2 regions of the Lysinibacillus sp. FSL K6-0102 genome follow, and region 1 is predicted to be linked to the other one. Evidence: a T-box and tRNA genes for the amino acid it is inferred to sense, from the RefSeq annotation. Region 1 holds a T-box; the other holds one or more tRNA genes.

Evidence for each region. The T-box of region 1 lies ahead of tyrS (tyrosine--tRNA ligase). A T-box ahead of a tRNA ligase gene usually reads a tRNA of that ligase, here a tRNA-Tyr.
Region 2: it has a tRNA-Tyr gene. The T-box ahead of tyrS (tyrosine--tRNA ligase) is inferred to sense a tRNA for this amino acid. The anticodon was not compared.

What each region holds. Positions count from the first base shown of each region.
Region 1 covers NZ_JBBOPH010000001.1:3,607,582-3,614,629, forward strand. Annotated here, with positions in the region: gene NYE73_RS18315 (iron-containing alcohol dehydrogenase) at 1-1,073, shown strand, start outside; gene NYE73_RS18320 (cobalamin-binding protein) at 1,213-2,016, shown strand; gene tyrS (tyrosine--tRNA ligase) at 2,067-3,335, opposite strand; T-box leader at 3,419-3,627, opposite strand; gene NYE73_RS18330 (transglycosylase domain-containing protein) at 3,730-6,768, shown strand; gene NYE73_RS18335 (NAD-dependent epimerase/dehydratase family protein) at 6,904-7,048, shown strand, end outside.
Region 2 covers NZ_JBBOPH010000001.1:4,081,120-4,088,167, forward strand. Annotated here, with positions in the region: gene NYE73_RS20750 (asparagine synthase-related protein) at 1-1,651, opposite strand, end outside; gene NYE73_RS20755 (lasso peptide biosynthesis B2 protein) at 1,648-2,070, opposite strand; gene NYE73_RS20760 (PqqD family protein) at 2,063-2,323, opposite strand; tRNA gene NYE73_RS20765 (tRNA-Leu) at 3,216-3,296, opposite strand; tRNA gene NYE73_RS20770 (tRNA-Cys) at 3,344-3,417, opposite strand; tRNA gene NYE73_RS20775 (tRNA-Gly) at 3,426-3,500, opposite strand; tRNA gene NYE73_RS20780 (tRNA-Gln) at 3,506-3,580, opposite strand; tRNA gene NYE73_RS20785 (tRNA-His) at 3,585-3,660, opposite strand; tRNA gene NYE73_RS20790 (tRNA-His) at 3,696-3,771, opposite strand; tRNA gene NYE73_RS20795 (tRNA-Trp) at 3,784-3,857, opposite strand; tRNA gene NYE73_RS20800 (tRNA-Tyr) at 3,871-3,954, opposite strand; tRNA gene NYE73_RS20805 (tRNA-Thr) at 3,964-4,039, opposite strand; tRNA gene NYE73_RS20810 (tRNA-Phe) at 4,053-4,125, opposite strand; tRNA gene NYE73_RS20815 (tRNA-Asp) at 4,141-4,216, opposite strand; tRNA gene NYE73_RS20820 (tRNA-Met) at 4,220-4,294, opposite strand; tRNA gene NYE73_RS20825 (tRNA-Val) at 4,321-4,396, opposite strand; tRNA gene NYE73_RS20830 (tRNA-Glu) at 4,412-4,486, opposite strand; tRNA gene NYE73_RS20835 (tRNA-Ser) at 4,511-4,602, opposite strand; tRNA gene NYE73_RS20840 (tRNA-Asn) at 4,608-4,684, opposite strand; rRNA gene rrf (5S ribosomal RNA) at 4,701-4,816, opposite strand; rRNA gene NYE73_RS20850 (23S ribosomal RNA) at 4,929-7,048, opposite strand, start outside.

The sequences.
Region 1 (7,048 bases):
ACAAATTAGGTCTCTCAGAACAAATTGCAAACATCATTACAGCTGCTGGAATTGATGTAGCAATTTTCCCTAAAGCAGAACCAAATCCAACAGATCAAAACATAGAAGATGGCATTTCCGTGTATCATGCGGAAAACTGTGATTCTATTGTTTCTCTTGGAGGAGGCAGCGCACACGATGCAGCAAAAGGTATCGGACTTATTGCTTCGAATGGTGGACGCATTCATGATTATGAAGGCGTTGATAAATCACAAAATCCACTTGTGCCATTAATTGCAATTAATACAACTGCTGGTACTGCCAGTGAAATGACTCGTTTCACTATTATCACAGATACAGCACGCAAAGTAAAAATGGCCATTGTTGATAAGCATGTGACACCGTTACTTTCTATAAACGATCCTGAATTAATGATTGGTTTACCTCCTGCTCTTACGGCAGCTACTGGGGTCGATGCACTAACACATGCTATTGAATCATTCGTTTCTACGAATGCTACACCAATCACGGACGCATGTGCTGAAAAGGTCCTTCAGCTAATTCCTGAATATCTACCACGTGCCTATGCAAATGGAGCTGATATAGAAGCGCGTGAACAAATGGTATATGCACAATTTTTAGCGGGAATGGCCTTTAATAATGCATCACTTGGCTATGTTCATGCAATTGCTCATCAATTGGGCGGTTTCTATAACCTACCACATGGCGTGTGCAACGCTATTTTATTGCCACATGTTTGTCGATTTAATGTCACAGCACGTACAGAGCGCTTTGCTCGTATCGCTGAATTATTAGGAGAAAATGTAGAAGGTTTAAGTAAGCGAGATGCGGCTGAAAAGGCTATTACAGCTATTGAGAAGTTATCACAAGATTTAAATATTCCTAGCGGCTTCCGTGAATTAGGTGCAAAAGATGAGGATATTGAGATCTTAGCAAAAAATGCATTATTAGATGTGTGTGCTGAGACGAACCCTCGTAAAGCAACACTAGAGGATATCAAACAAATCATCACAAATGCAATGGGTCCTATTGTGAAAAAAGAAGAGTCACTCGAGGCAGTTGCCCTTTCTTAATCGACGGTTTCCTATAAGCCTATACAAAGGATGGAGAAAACAAATGTTTTCTCCACTTTTTTATGGACTCGATACACACACATTGTCTATCACGGGAACTCTCGTTATACTTTTCTTAAAAAGAATAGGAGAAAATAATATGCGTTTAATTTCAATTTGTCCTAGCAATACAGAATTAGTCGCCTATTTAGGGCTGACAGACCAGCTCGTTGGAGTTGATGATTATTCCGATTGGCCATCATCGGTTAAAGATCTACCACAGCTTGGGCCTGATTTATCAATTAACATGGATGCATTAGAGGCATTACAGCCTGATCTTGTTCTGGCTTCCTTGAGTGTACCTGGTATGGAAAAAAACATTGAGGCACTAAAAGAAAGAAATATCCCTCATATTATTTTTAATGCAAACTCATTAGAAGAAATTGCGCAAGATCTTCTGACACTCGGGAAAGCTTGTCAAGTGGAGGAACAAGCAAAGACAATTGCTGAAGAGTACATGCATTCCATCGAAAAAATGTATTCCATTGCACAAACAATTCCGAAGAAACCTACCCTGTATTGGGAATGGTGGCCGAACCCTATTTTCACTCCTGGGAAAATAAATTGGCTAACAGAAATTAGCGCTCTTGCTGGTGGCATTAATCTATTTCAAGATGTTGAGCTTGCTAGTGTTCAAACAGATTGGATAGATGTTGTTAAACGCCAGCCTGACTATATCATGATGGCTTGGGTTGGTGTCGCATTTGAGCGTATCCAACCTGCTAATTTATTAAAACGTCCATATGCCAAAGAGTTACATGCCATTCAATCGGAACAGCTCCATGTAATGGAAGAATGGCTGTATTGTCGCCCTTCTCCACGACTTATTGAAGGTGCTATAAAGCTTGGAAAAATACTGCATCCTAAAGAATATGAACAAATAAAACCTCCAAGTTTCTTATGATGAAAAAACCACATCCAGCGTTTTTTGGGATGTGGTTTTGCAAATAGAAATTAGATAAATTTCACCATATGATATTTTTTCTTACCTCGACGGACAATGCTAAATGCATCCTCTAAACGATCCTTCGCATCGACTACATATTCTAAATCTGTTACCTTTTCACCGTTTACACTAATAGCACCATTTGATACATCCTCACGTGCTTGACGTTTTGAAGAGGAAATGCCGGCCTCCACAAGTAGGTCCACAATGTTTTTATCCTCTTTAGCCATTTCAATAGAAGGAACGTCTTTAAAAGCGTCCTTCATTTCTTCGGCTGAAAGTGCTTTTAGATCTCCTGAGAATAAAGCAGCTGTAATACGGATGGCTTGCTCTAATGCCTCTTGACCATGTATTAAACGAGTCATTTCTTCAGCTAGCGCCTTTTGTGCCTTACGTAAATGTGGCTCCTCCTCTACAGATACGGCTAAAGCTTCAATTTCTTCACGAGATAGGAACGTGAAGATTTTTAAGTATTTTATGACATCTGCATCAGCTGCATTGATCCAGAATTGGTAGAATTCATATGGAGATGTTTTCTTACTATCTAGCCAAACAGCACCACCTGCGGTTTTACCAAACTTTGTACCATCTGCCTTTGTTACTAATGGAATCGTAATTCCAAAGGCTTTCGTTTCTTCCTCGTGTGTTTTACGAATAACCTCTAACCCTGTTGTAATATTACCCCATTGGTCAGAGCCACCTACTTGAATACGGCAATTGTAGTGATTGTATAAATGATTGTAATCAATACCTTGAATTAACGTATAGGCAAACTCTGTAAACGAGATTCCTGTGTCAAGACGAGAAGCAATCGTATCTTTTGCTAACATATAGTTTACGTTAATTAGTTTCCCGTAATCACGTAAAAATTCAATTGTGTTTATATTACCAATCCAGTCACGATTGTTCACAAGCTGAGCACCATTGCCATCTTCCGCAAATTCGAAAATACGTTCTAATTGACTACGGATTCCTTGAACGTTTTTATCGATTTGCTCTACTGTTTGTAATTGGCGCTCTTCTGAACGGCCAGATGGGTCACCGATCATCCCTGTCGCACCACCAACAAGTAAAATTGGACGGTGGCCCGCTTTTTGGAATCGACGAAGTGTTAACAATGGAACAATATGTCCAATATGCATGGAGTCAGCTGTTGGATCTACCCCACAGTATAAAGATACAGATTGTTCATCTAATAATTTTGCCATGCCTTCCGCATCTGTTTGTTGGTATAGCAAACCACGCCATTCTAAATCTTGTAATAATTCGTTTGTCATGTTCATTCCTCCTAAAATGGTTAAATTCATTACGTGCATGGACATGTTTAAATAAAAAAAGTCCCTACACGCAAACAATTGCATGCAGGGACGTTAAGTTGCAAACTAACGCGGTACCACCCAGCTTGAAGATGTCATCCACCTTCCACTTCATTCAGCCGCCTTTATCGCAGGCGCGCACGTCTAAGCTCCAAGCACGTAATTCGTCTCTACAATATGACCAGTTTTCACCAACCACTGGCTCTCTAAACAGGGAATATAGACACTACTGCAAGCTCTTCATCACCAGAAAACTATAAACATAATTTTATACGATTCTTTTTCAAAGTCAATAACTATGTTCGTGCTAAAACAATATGTGCTATAATAGACAAGATTTTAGGAGGTCGATACATTGAAAGATTGGATTGAAAAAATCAATGCAAAGATCGATGAATTACTTGAACAAAAATGGATGAAGAAATTACGTATTTCAGGTAGTGTTACCTGGAACTTATTTTTACTATTTTTAGTCTTTGCATTGGTTGGCACTGTATTTGTCGGTTCAGTTGGAGCTGGTTATTTTGCTTCTCTTGTAAAAGAAGAACCGTTACGCTCAAAACAAGAGTTAAGGGATCAAATTTTTAGCTATGAAGAAACCAGTGAGATTTATTTTGCCAACGATATTTATATTGGGAAATTAAGGACAGATTTAGATCGACGTGAAACTTCGCTTAGCAATGTTGCACCAGAGGTCGTGAATGCTGTTCTGGCAACAGAAGATGAATATTTCCGAGAGCATAACGGAATTGTTCCTAAAGCAGTTATTCGTGGGTTATTACAAGATGTCACAAACTCTGCAACGCAGACAGGTGGTTCTACACTTACCCAGCAGCTTATTAAAAACCAAGTACTAACTAATGAAGTATCATACGAGCGTAAAGCTAAGGAAATTTTACTAGCGATGCGTTTAGAACATTTTATGACGAAGGAAGAAATATTAGAGGCTTATTTAAATATCATTCCCTATGGTCGTAACTCTTCAGGACGAAATATTGCAGGTGTTGAAACAGCTGCGGAAGGAATTTTTGGCGTAAAAGCAAAAGAATTGACTCTTCCTCAAGCTGCGTACATAGCTGGTATTCCACAGGCACCATTTGCTTATACACCATTTACAAATACAGGTGAACTGAAAAGTGAAGAAGCTTTGAAACCAGGTATTGATCGTATGAAAACAGTACTTTATCGTATGAAAGAAGCTGGTTATATTGATGATGCACAGTATAATGAAGCGTTAAACTATGATATTGCTGCCGATTTCCGTGGACCAGAAATGCGAGCGGAGGATCGTTATCCTTGGTTGACTTATGAGCTTGAAGCTCGTGCAAAAGATATTATTGCTGAAAAATTAGCAAAAGATGATGGGATTGACCCAGAGCGCTTAAAGTCAGAAAAAAAATTAAAGGATAAATATACGATTTTAGCAGATCGTGATGTTCGTTCAAAAGGCTATCGTATTTATTCAACCATTAATAAAGATATGTATGATGCGATGCAAAAAGCAGCAAAAGACTTCCAGTATTATGGTCATACGTATACTGGTAAAGGGAAAGATCCTGTTACTGGTGAAGAAATTGATATTGAGATGCCGGTACAAGTAGGTAGTATTTTAATAGAGAATACGACAGGTCGTATTTTAAGCTTTGTCGGTGGTCGAGACTTTAAAACCACTCAAGTAAACCATGCAACACAAGCTTATCGTTCTAACGGTTCTACAATGAAACCATTACTTGTTTATGGACCTGCCATTGAGTATGGCGTAATCGGTGCGGGTAGTCCATTAGTTGACGTGAAATTCTCAATCGGTTCTTGGAGTCCAAGTAACTATATTACGAGTGATGAGCGAGGTCTTATTCCAGCACGTGAAGCTTTAGCAGATTCTCAAAATATTTCAGCACTACGTTTATATAATGATATTATTAGTAGACGCCCTGCAGATTTGTTAGTAAAAATGGGATTCTCAAAATTACATCCAGATGATTTTACTAACCTAGCAACTGGGATCGGTGCTTTAAGCGAAGGAACTACTGTTGAAGAAAATACAAATGCATTTGCTACCTTTGCAAATGGTGGCCAATTCATTGACGCTTATATGATTGATCGAATTGAAGACCAAGAAGGAAATATTGTTTACCAACATGAAGTAGAACCTGTTCAAGTATTTAGCCCAGAAACATCTTATATCGTGACAGATATGCTACGTGATGTTCTCACTAAAGGAACAGGGACAATGGCACGAAATACATTAAAATTCTCTTCTGATTTCGCTGCAAAAACAGGGACTTCTCAAGAATATAAAGATGTTTGGTTAGTTGGTTATAACCCTAATGTATCTCTTGGTGTTTGGATGGGTTACGATCAACCTCGTACACTTTATGCATTTAACAACACCTATTTACAGCCAAGCGTTCGGGTGAATAAGCTATGGGGTACTTTAATGAATGCTGTTTACGATGCGGACCCTCAGCTAATTGACCCTCCAACAAGTTTTAAGGCGCCTAAAAATGTTGTGACAGCATCATTCTGTGGCATTTCCGGCATGGCCCCTTCTGCAGCTTGTGCTAGCGCAGGTCTTGTACGCTCAGATTTATTTAATGCGAAAGTATTTTTACCATCACAACCTGATGATAGCTTAGCCTCTTCAAGTGTTGTGACGATTAAAGGAAAAACTTATAATGCGTTGCCAAATACACCAGCAGAGTTTGTAAAAGCAGGTGGCGCAGGCATTAATCAAGACTTTATTAAACGAATGTTAGGTAGACTTGGCGGGAACCCTGCTAGTCTGTTACCAAAGAATTCTACATTGTCGAATTCATCTGTATCAGCAGTTGATTTCCCAGCGGATGGTAGCCCTCCAGGAGCTGTCTCAGCTTCAGTAAATGGCTCTACATTATCATGGTCAGAGTCATCGAATGATGTTGTTGGTTATCGTATCTACAACGTTACGAATGGCGGTAATACACTTGTAACGTCCGTACTAGAGTCAACACAAAGCATTACGGTTGCTAGTGGACAAGCTTATGTAGTGGTCGCTGTAGATATTACAGGTTTAACATCACCACACTCCAATGTTGTGTCTACTGGCGGTAGTGAAAATGAACCTGACCCAGAGGAAAACGACCAAGAGCCAATACCACCTACAACACCACCTACTAATGGCAATGGTAATGGTAATGGTTCGGGTAGTAACGGCAATGGCTCCAATAATGGGAACGGGTCTGGTAATAACGGCAATGGCTCCAATAACGGGGATGGTTCTGGTAACAATGGCAATGGCTCCAATAACGGGGATGGCTCCGGAAGCAATGGCGATGGATCTGATAACCCCGGAGATGGCACAAATGGAGGAGACAATGGTAATACCACTACTCCAACTGAAACATCAAGGCGCTAATCCATTATGCCTTAGCAAAAGCATTTGTATTAGATAATCAATTAAACAGACTTACTGCATATTACTTATGAATTGTAGTAAGTCTGTTTTTTTGTCATTATTAAGAGGACTACTATTTTGAAGGGGTGAAAATATATGAACATATTGATTTTAGGAGGCACACGTTTTTTTGGAAAAAAGCTAGTTGATCTTTGTATTCAAAATGGACATAATGTAACGATTTTAACACGTGGTCAAAGTGGCAACCCCTTTGGTACACATGTTAAGCAATTAGTAGTAA
Region 2 (7,048 bases), 470 kb from region 1:
ACTTATATAAATTTTCTTCCCAAAACTCTTCGGAACAAAGACCTAACTTTGAGACAACTAAAGGTGACTTTACATTAGAATAAATTGAATTCCAATTTTTCCTTATACTCTTTAATGTATGAGCAATGTGTGATGTTTTATTTATACGCAGTCGAATACTGTCAGGTAACTTATTTTTCTGAGAGTCTCTTAAAATTTTTTTCGTGTAGAAAGGATCAAAGAGAATATGACTAGGGATTTTAATCATAAAAGAAATTAACTCCCTATCTAAAAAAGGATGTTTTATATCCACACCATAAAAGCCACCTATCGCCCTATCCATATAATGATTGGCTTTTGCATTTAACATTTGATGCAATAAATTTCTAGCATGATTCCGTTTATTTTTAGTTGTTCTACTAAAAGGATGTGGTTGAATGATGTACTCACGTAATCCTTTAAAAGCAGACATATTTGTATACATACAATATTTAGTTAAATCGCCGAACATATCCTTTATTTTTCCTTCTCTAACGTAATCTCTTAATAAATACGGCGGATTCGTTAAAAGTTGGTCACCACCATAACCTGTTAGGATACTATATGTATTATTGTTCACACTTGACTCTATTAAGGGAGAAATAAATTCACATGTAGGAGCAGTAGCATACGGTTCGTCAAAACGTAATATATTATTCCGAAGATCTTCATACATCAATACTGAATCATAATTTAGAAAAGTACCTTTAGAATTATATTGTTCTAATAATTCCGTTATATATGCACTTTCATCGCATTCCTTTAATTCATCAAAAACAACGCTTACCGAATTAATTTCTCCGTATCTATGCCCCAATCGTTTTGACACATTAAAAATAGTAGTTGAGTCTAAGCCACCGCTTAATAACACCGTATTTCGCTCGCTTTTCCGTACTCTCCTCAAAACTGCTTTGTTCAAAATACTTTCGAATTCTTCAATTAACGCTTTCCGATTTATAGTTGTCTCCTTCATCATCCATTTATCAGAAAATAATTCATCATAATTCACATAGTTTATTAGGTTAATTTCCTTATTTTCATAAACAAACATATTCCCACTCGGTAAACGCAAGATCTCTTTATATGGCGTTAAATAGGAATCAACAATTCCTTTTGCATTTAGATATTCTTGAAAGTAAACACCGTTCAACTCAGGTGTATTTAGATAACTTTTCAATAGAAAGATATCGCTCGCAACTACTAATTTTGTATCGGTTTTTAAATAAAAGAGCCTTTTTACCCCCAAGGTATCTCTACAGGCCATTAATGTTAAATTCTTTTTATCAAATAGAACAAATGAAAACTCGCCATCTAAACGCTTCACAAAATCCAAACCAAATGTGTTATAAAGGGAAATTAAATTAGTGAGTAATTCTTGCTCAGTCCAATCAACATTTTCATATACACCATGATTCAAAATATTGTATATCACAATGTCTCCCACTATTAATACATCATTATTTTCAAAAAACACATATGGGGTCGTATTTTGAGCATATGCTGCTTTCAAAACAAAGTTCTGTGAGGATGTGTTGAAATAATTTACTTTTGATTTACTGTTGATCTTAAGATGTCCATTTTTATCCACTTCTCCCTCCGAATTATACATAAATTCAAACACATACCAATTCACCTAAGTTCAACTCCCTTCATATACGAGTTTGAATCTATAATCACTTTCAACGAATCAAGATTTTCCATTTCTTCAAATAGATTGTGGCCCTGATATTGAATCCAGGCATGTGCCTCTAAGGGAAATTTTTTTATCCCTATTACCATGTTTACTGGTATACCATACTTAGATTGAAGTATCTTATAACCAATTAACGTTTTGTGTATACAATCTGCTTTCCTAGGATACCAACAGCAAACTTGGTCTAAAAGAATAAACCACTCCAAAATCTCTTCAGAATTCTCCTCAGTAAAAATCTCTTTAGAACCCTCTATAGTATATTTTTTTATATAGCGTCTAAAGACTTCATCAAAACCTTTTCTCCGTATTTGGAAATCTAAAAATATTAATTCTTTGTATAAATATAAAATATTATACAAATTTAATTAAACCTCCTTTTGACAACGAATTTAAAAATCCATCTAAATCCTTTTGAATAATTAAAATATCTTCATTTGTCCTTTTAGCTATTAATTTGGAAATATCAGAGACTATTGGTGTTTTATCAAACTCTTCCCAAATAAATGAACTAAATTTATCTAGTGCGTAAATTTGATTCGTATAAATATTAATAATTAGATATTCATCCTCTTCTTTATAGGAAAGAAGATACTTTGATTTTTTTACACGCATCCCTTTTACCACTTCCTCCTCTTTTACATTGTGAACAATCCTTTAATACTGTTCCTGTATTACTACTATACACAGTCATAAGCTCTAACAGTCTCTTTACTCTTATCATCTTCTTTCTTCCACATAACCGTATTTTTTCTACTTACTCCATTACGTTTATGATTATATAAATGTAGTGGAGTAAAATGACAACTCTTGTGCTATCGATTACATCCACATCAAGTCCATCACTCAACACATATATAAAAACTGCACCTTCTAGTTGATTGTTAACTTTCAATCAACTAGAAGATGCAACTCGTAGGGTTTTATTGGTCCATGAAAGATCTTAAAAATAGAAATCTAAAAATCAATGTATAAAAGAAAATATTCTCTCTCCACCAAAGTTCAAAAAATTATTGATGTTGAAACAGATGTCTTTGTCTTTTACCTAAAATCTATAGGATAAACCTATTCTTTTCAGGCGTCTAAAATGGCACAACCTTTATAGAAAAATATTGTAAAGATATTTATTACCCTCTAAAGCCCTGTAAAATTTGTAAAACAAATTTACCTGTTTTACATAAACATAACTGCTTAGTCTATCATAGCGAACGTTCTGACACACAATGTTTTATCACATAAAAAAACAAGAATGCTAATATAAACATTCTTGTTTTAATTATGTTTCTAATGATTCCTTTGGAGATTCAAACCCATGAGTAACTTCTACGTTAAAACTCATACTATTCTCTTCCAATGAATTTTCTATACTTTTTTTATTCTCGTTGACCTTTTCTTCAAAAAGAATCCTTCTCTTTCTAAACCTGTTGCAATTCCCCTAATATAAAAAGCTCATAAACCCTGTTATATCAAGATTTATGAGCTTTCTTAATTTTTATTAATTTGATGATACCGGTGGTCGGGGTCGAACCGACACTCCAAAGGAACACGATTTTGAGTCGTGCGCGTCTGCCAATTCCGCCACACCGGCATAATGGAGATAAAAAAAATCGGATAAACCGATTAACAGTTAAAATATGGAGGCGGCAACCGGATTTGAACCGGTGATAAGGGTGTTGCAGACCCGTGCCTTACCACTTGGCTATGCCGCCGTCATACATGGAGCGGAAGACGAGGTTCGAACTCGCGACCCCCACCTTGGCAAGGTGGTGTTCTACCACTGAACTACTTCCGCAAAAATGGCTGGGGTACTAGGATTCGAACCTAGGCATGACGGAATCAAAATCCGTTGCCTTACCGCTTGGCTATACCCCAACAATGGGGCGACTGATGGGAATCGAACCCACGAATGCCGGAACCACAATCCGGTGCGTTAACCACTTCGCCACAATCGCCATTGTATTATGATGTTTATTAATTTTATATTAGATGGGGCGACTGATGGGAATCGAACCCACGAATGCCGGAACCACAATCCGGTGCGTTAACCACTTCGCCACAATCGCCATAAAATTAATTGGCAGGGGCAGTAGGAATCGAACCCACACCAAAGGTTTTGGAGACCTCTATTCTACCGTTGAACTATGCCCCTAAAATAATAAAACTGGTGGAGGGGGACGGATTCGAACCGCCGAACCCTAAGGAGCGGATTTACAGTCCGCCGCGTTTAGCCACTTCGCTACCCCTCCGGGAAAATCTGGTGCCGGCTATAGGAATCGAACCCACGACCTACTGATTACAAGTCAGTTGCTCTACCTGCTGAGCTAAACCGGCAAAAAAAACAAGATGGGTCAGGACGGAATCGAACCGCCGACACTTAGAGCTTCAATCTAATGCTCTACCAACTGAGCTACTGACCCATATTTTAAAATAAATGGCGGTCCCGACCGGGATCGAACCGGCGATCTCCTGCGTGACAGGCAGGCATGTTAACCGCTACACCACGGGACCATTTGGTTGCGGGGGCTGGATTTGAACCAACGACCTTCGGGTTATGAGCCCGACGAGCTACCACTGCTCCACCCCGCGATAATACTATAATGTTGTAAAAATAATGGTGGAGGATGACGGGCTCGAACCGCCGACCCTCTGCTTGTAAGGCAGATGCTCTCCCAGCTGAGCTAATCCTCCATCTGGGTATTGAATTGGTGACCCCTACGGGATTCGAACCCGTGTTACCGCCGTGAAAGGGCGGTGTCTTAACCACTTGACCAAGGGGCCATCGTTTGGAACACATCAAAGTGCTGGCGGAGAGTAAGGGATTTGAACCCTTGAGACAGTGTTAACCGCCTACACGATTTCCAATCGTGCTCCTTCGGCCACTCGGACAACTCTCCAAGAATGGCTCCGAAGGCAGGACTCGAACCTGCGACAACCTGATTAACAGTCAGGTGCTACTACCAACTGAGCTACTTCGGAATAATTTTAGTATATAGCCTAGCGACGTCCTACTCTCACAGGGGGAAGCCCCCAACTACCATCGGCGCTAAAGAGCTTAACTTCCGTGTTCGGTATGGGAACGGGTGTGACCTCTTTGCCATCATCACTAGACTATTTGAAAGACAATACTTATTATAACATATATTATAAAAATTACAAGTATATTCTAATATTTTATTCTTTCAAAACTGGATAAACGGTGCATTGAATGTTTCAAACTTTTTTGGTTAAGTCCTCGATCGATTAGTATTCGTCAGCTCCATGTGTCACCACACTTCCACCTCGAACCTATCTACCTCATCGTCTTTGAGGGATCTTACTTACTTGCGTAATGGGAAATCTCATCTTGAGGGGGGCTTCATGCTTAGATGCTTTCAGCACTTATCCCGTCCACACATAGCTACCCAGCGATGCCTTTGGCAAGACAACTGGTACACCAGCGGTGTGTCCATCCCGGTCCTCTCGTACTAAGGACAGCTCCTCTCAAATTTCCTACGCCCACGACGGATAGGGACCGAACTGTCTCACGACGTTCTGAACCCAGCTCGCGTACCGCTTTAATGGGCGAACAGCCCAACCCTTGGGACCGACTACAGCCCCAGGATGCGATGAGCCGACATCGAGGTGCCAAACCTCCCCGTCGATGTGGACTCTTGGGGGAGATAAGCCTGTTATCCCCGGGGTAGCTTTTATCCGTTGAGCGATGGCCCTTCCATGCGGAACCACCGGATCACTAAGCCCGTCTTTCGACCCTGCTCGACTTGTAGGTCTCGCAGTCAAGCTCCCTTGTGCCTTTACACTCTACGAATGATTTCCAACCATTCTGAGGGAACCTTTGGGCGCCTCCGTTACCTTTTAGGAGGCGACCGCCCCAGTCAAACTGTCCGCCTGACACTGTCTCCTGCCCCGCTAAGGGGCATGGGTTAGAATTTCAATACAACCAGGGTAGTATCCCACCGACGCCTCCTTCGAAGCTGGCGCTCCGAGATCTCTGGCTCCTACCTATCCTGTACAAGTTGTACCAAAATTCAATATCAGGCTACAGTAAAGCTCCACGGGGTCTTTCCGTCCTGTCGCGGGTAACCTGCATCTTCACAGGTACTATAATTTCACCGAGTCTCTCGTTGAGACAGTGCCCAGATCGTTACGCCTTTCGTGCGGGTCGGAACTTACCCGACAAGGAATTTCGCTACCTTAGGACCGTTATAGTTACGGCCGCCGTTTACTGGGGCTTCAATTCGCAGCTTCGCTTGCGCTAACCACTCCTCTTAACCTTCCAGCACCGGGCAGGCGTCAGCCCCTATACGTCACCTTACGGTTTTGCAGAGACCTGTGTTTTTGCTAAACAGTCGCCTGGGCCTATTCACTGCGGCTCTCATGCGCTTGCACGCTCAAGAGCACCCCTTCTCCCGAAGTTACGGGGTCATTTTGCCGAGTTCCTTAACGAGAGTTCTCTCGCACACCTTAGGATTCTCTCCTCGACTACCTGTGTCGGTTTGCGGTACGGGCACCTCTCACCTCGATAGAGGCTTTTCTTGGCAGTGTGAAATCAGGAACTTCGTCCATACGGACTCGCCATCACAGCTCAACGTTACAGTGTGCGGATTTGCCTACACACACGCCTTACTGCTTGGACGCGCACAACCAACGGCGCGCTTACCCTATCCTACTGCGTCCCCCCATTTCTCAAACGGTGAGGAGGTGGTACAGGAATATCAACCTGTTGTCCATCGCCTACGCCTATCGGCCTCGGCTTAGGTCCCGACTAACCCTGAGCGGACGAGCCTTCCTCAGGAAACCTTAGTCATACGGTGGACGGGATTCTCACCCGTCTTTCGCTACTCATACCGGCATTCTCACTTCTAAGCGCTCCACCAGTCCTTCCGATCTGACTTCAACGCACTTAGAACGCTCTCCTACCACTGACATCGTAGATGTCAATCCACAGCTTCGGTGAATCGTTTAGCCCCGATACATTTTCGGCGCAGCGTCACTCGACCAGTGAGCTATTACGCACTCTTTAAATGATGGCTGCTTCTAAGCCAACATCCTGGTTGTCTGTGCAACGCCACATCCTTTTCCACTTAACGATTACTTTGGGACCTTAGCTGGTGGTCTGGGCTGTTTCCCTTTTGACTACGGATCTTATCACTCGCAGTCTGACTCCCGTGTATAAATATCTGGCATTCGGAGTTTGTCTGAATTCGGTAAACCGGGATGGCCCCCTAGTCCAAACAGTGCTCTACCTCCAGTATTCTCATCACGAGGCTAGCCCTAAAGCTATTTCGGAGAGAACCAGCTATCTCCAAGTTCGATTGGAATTTCTCCGCTACCCACACCTCA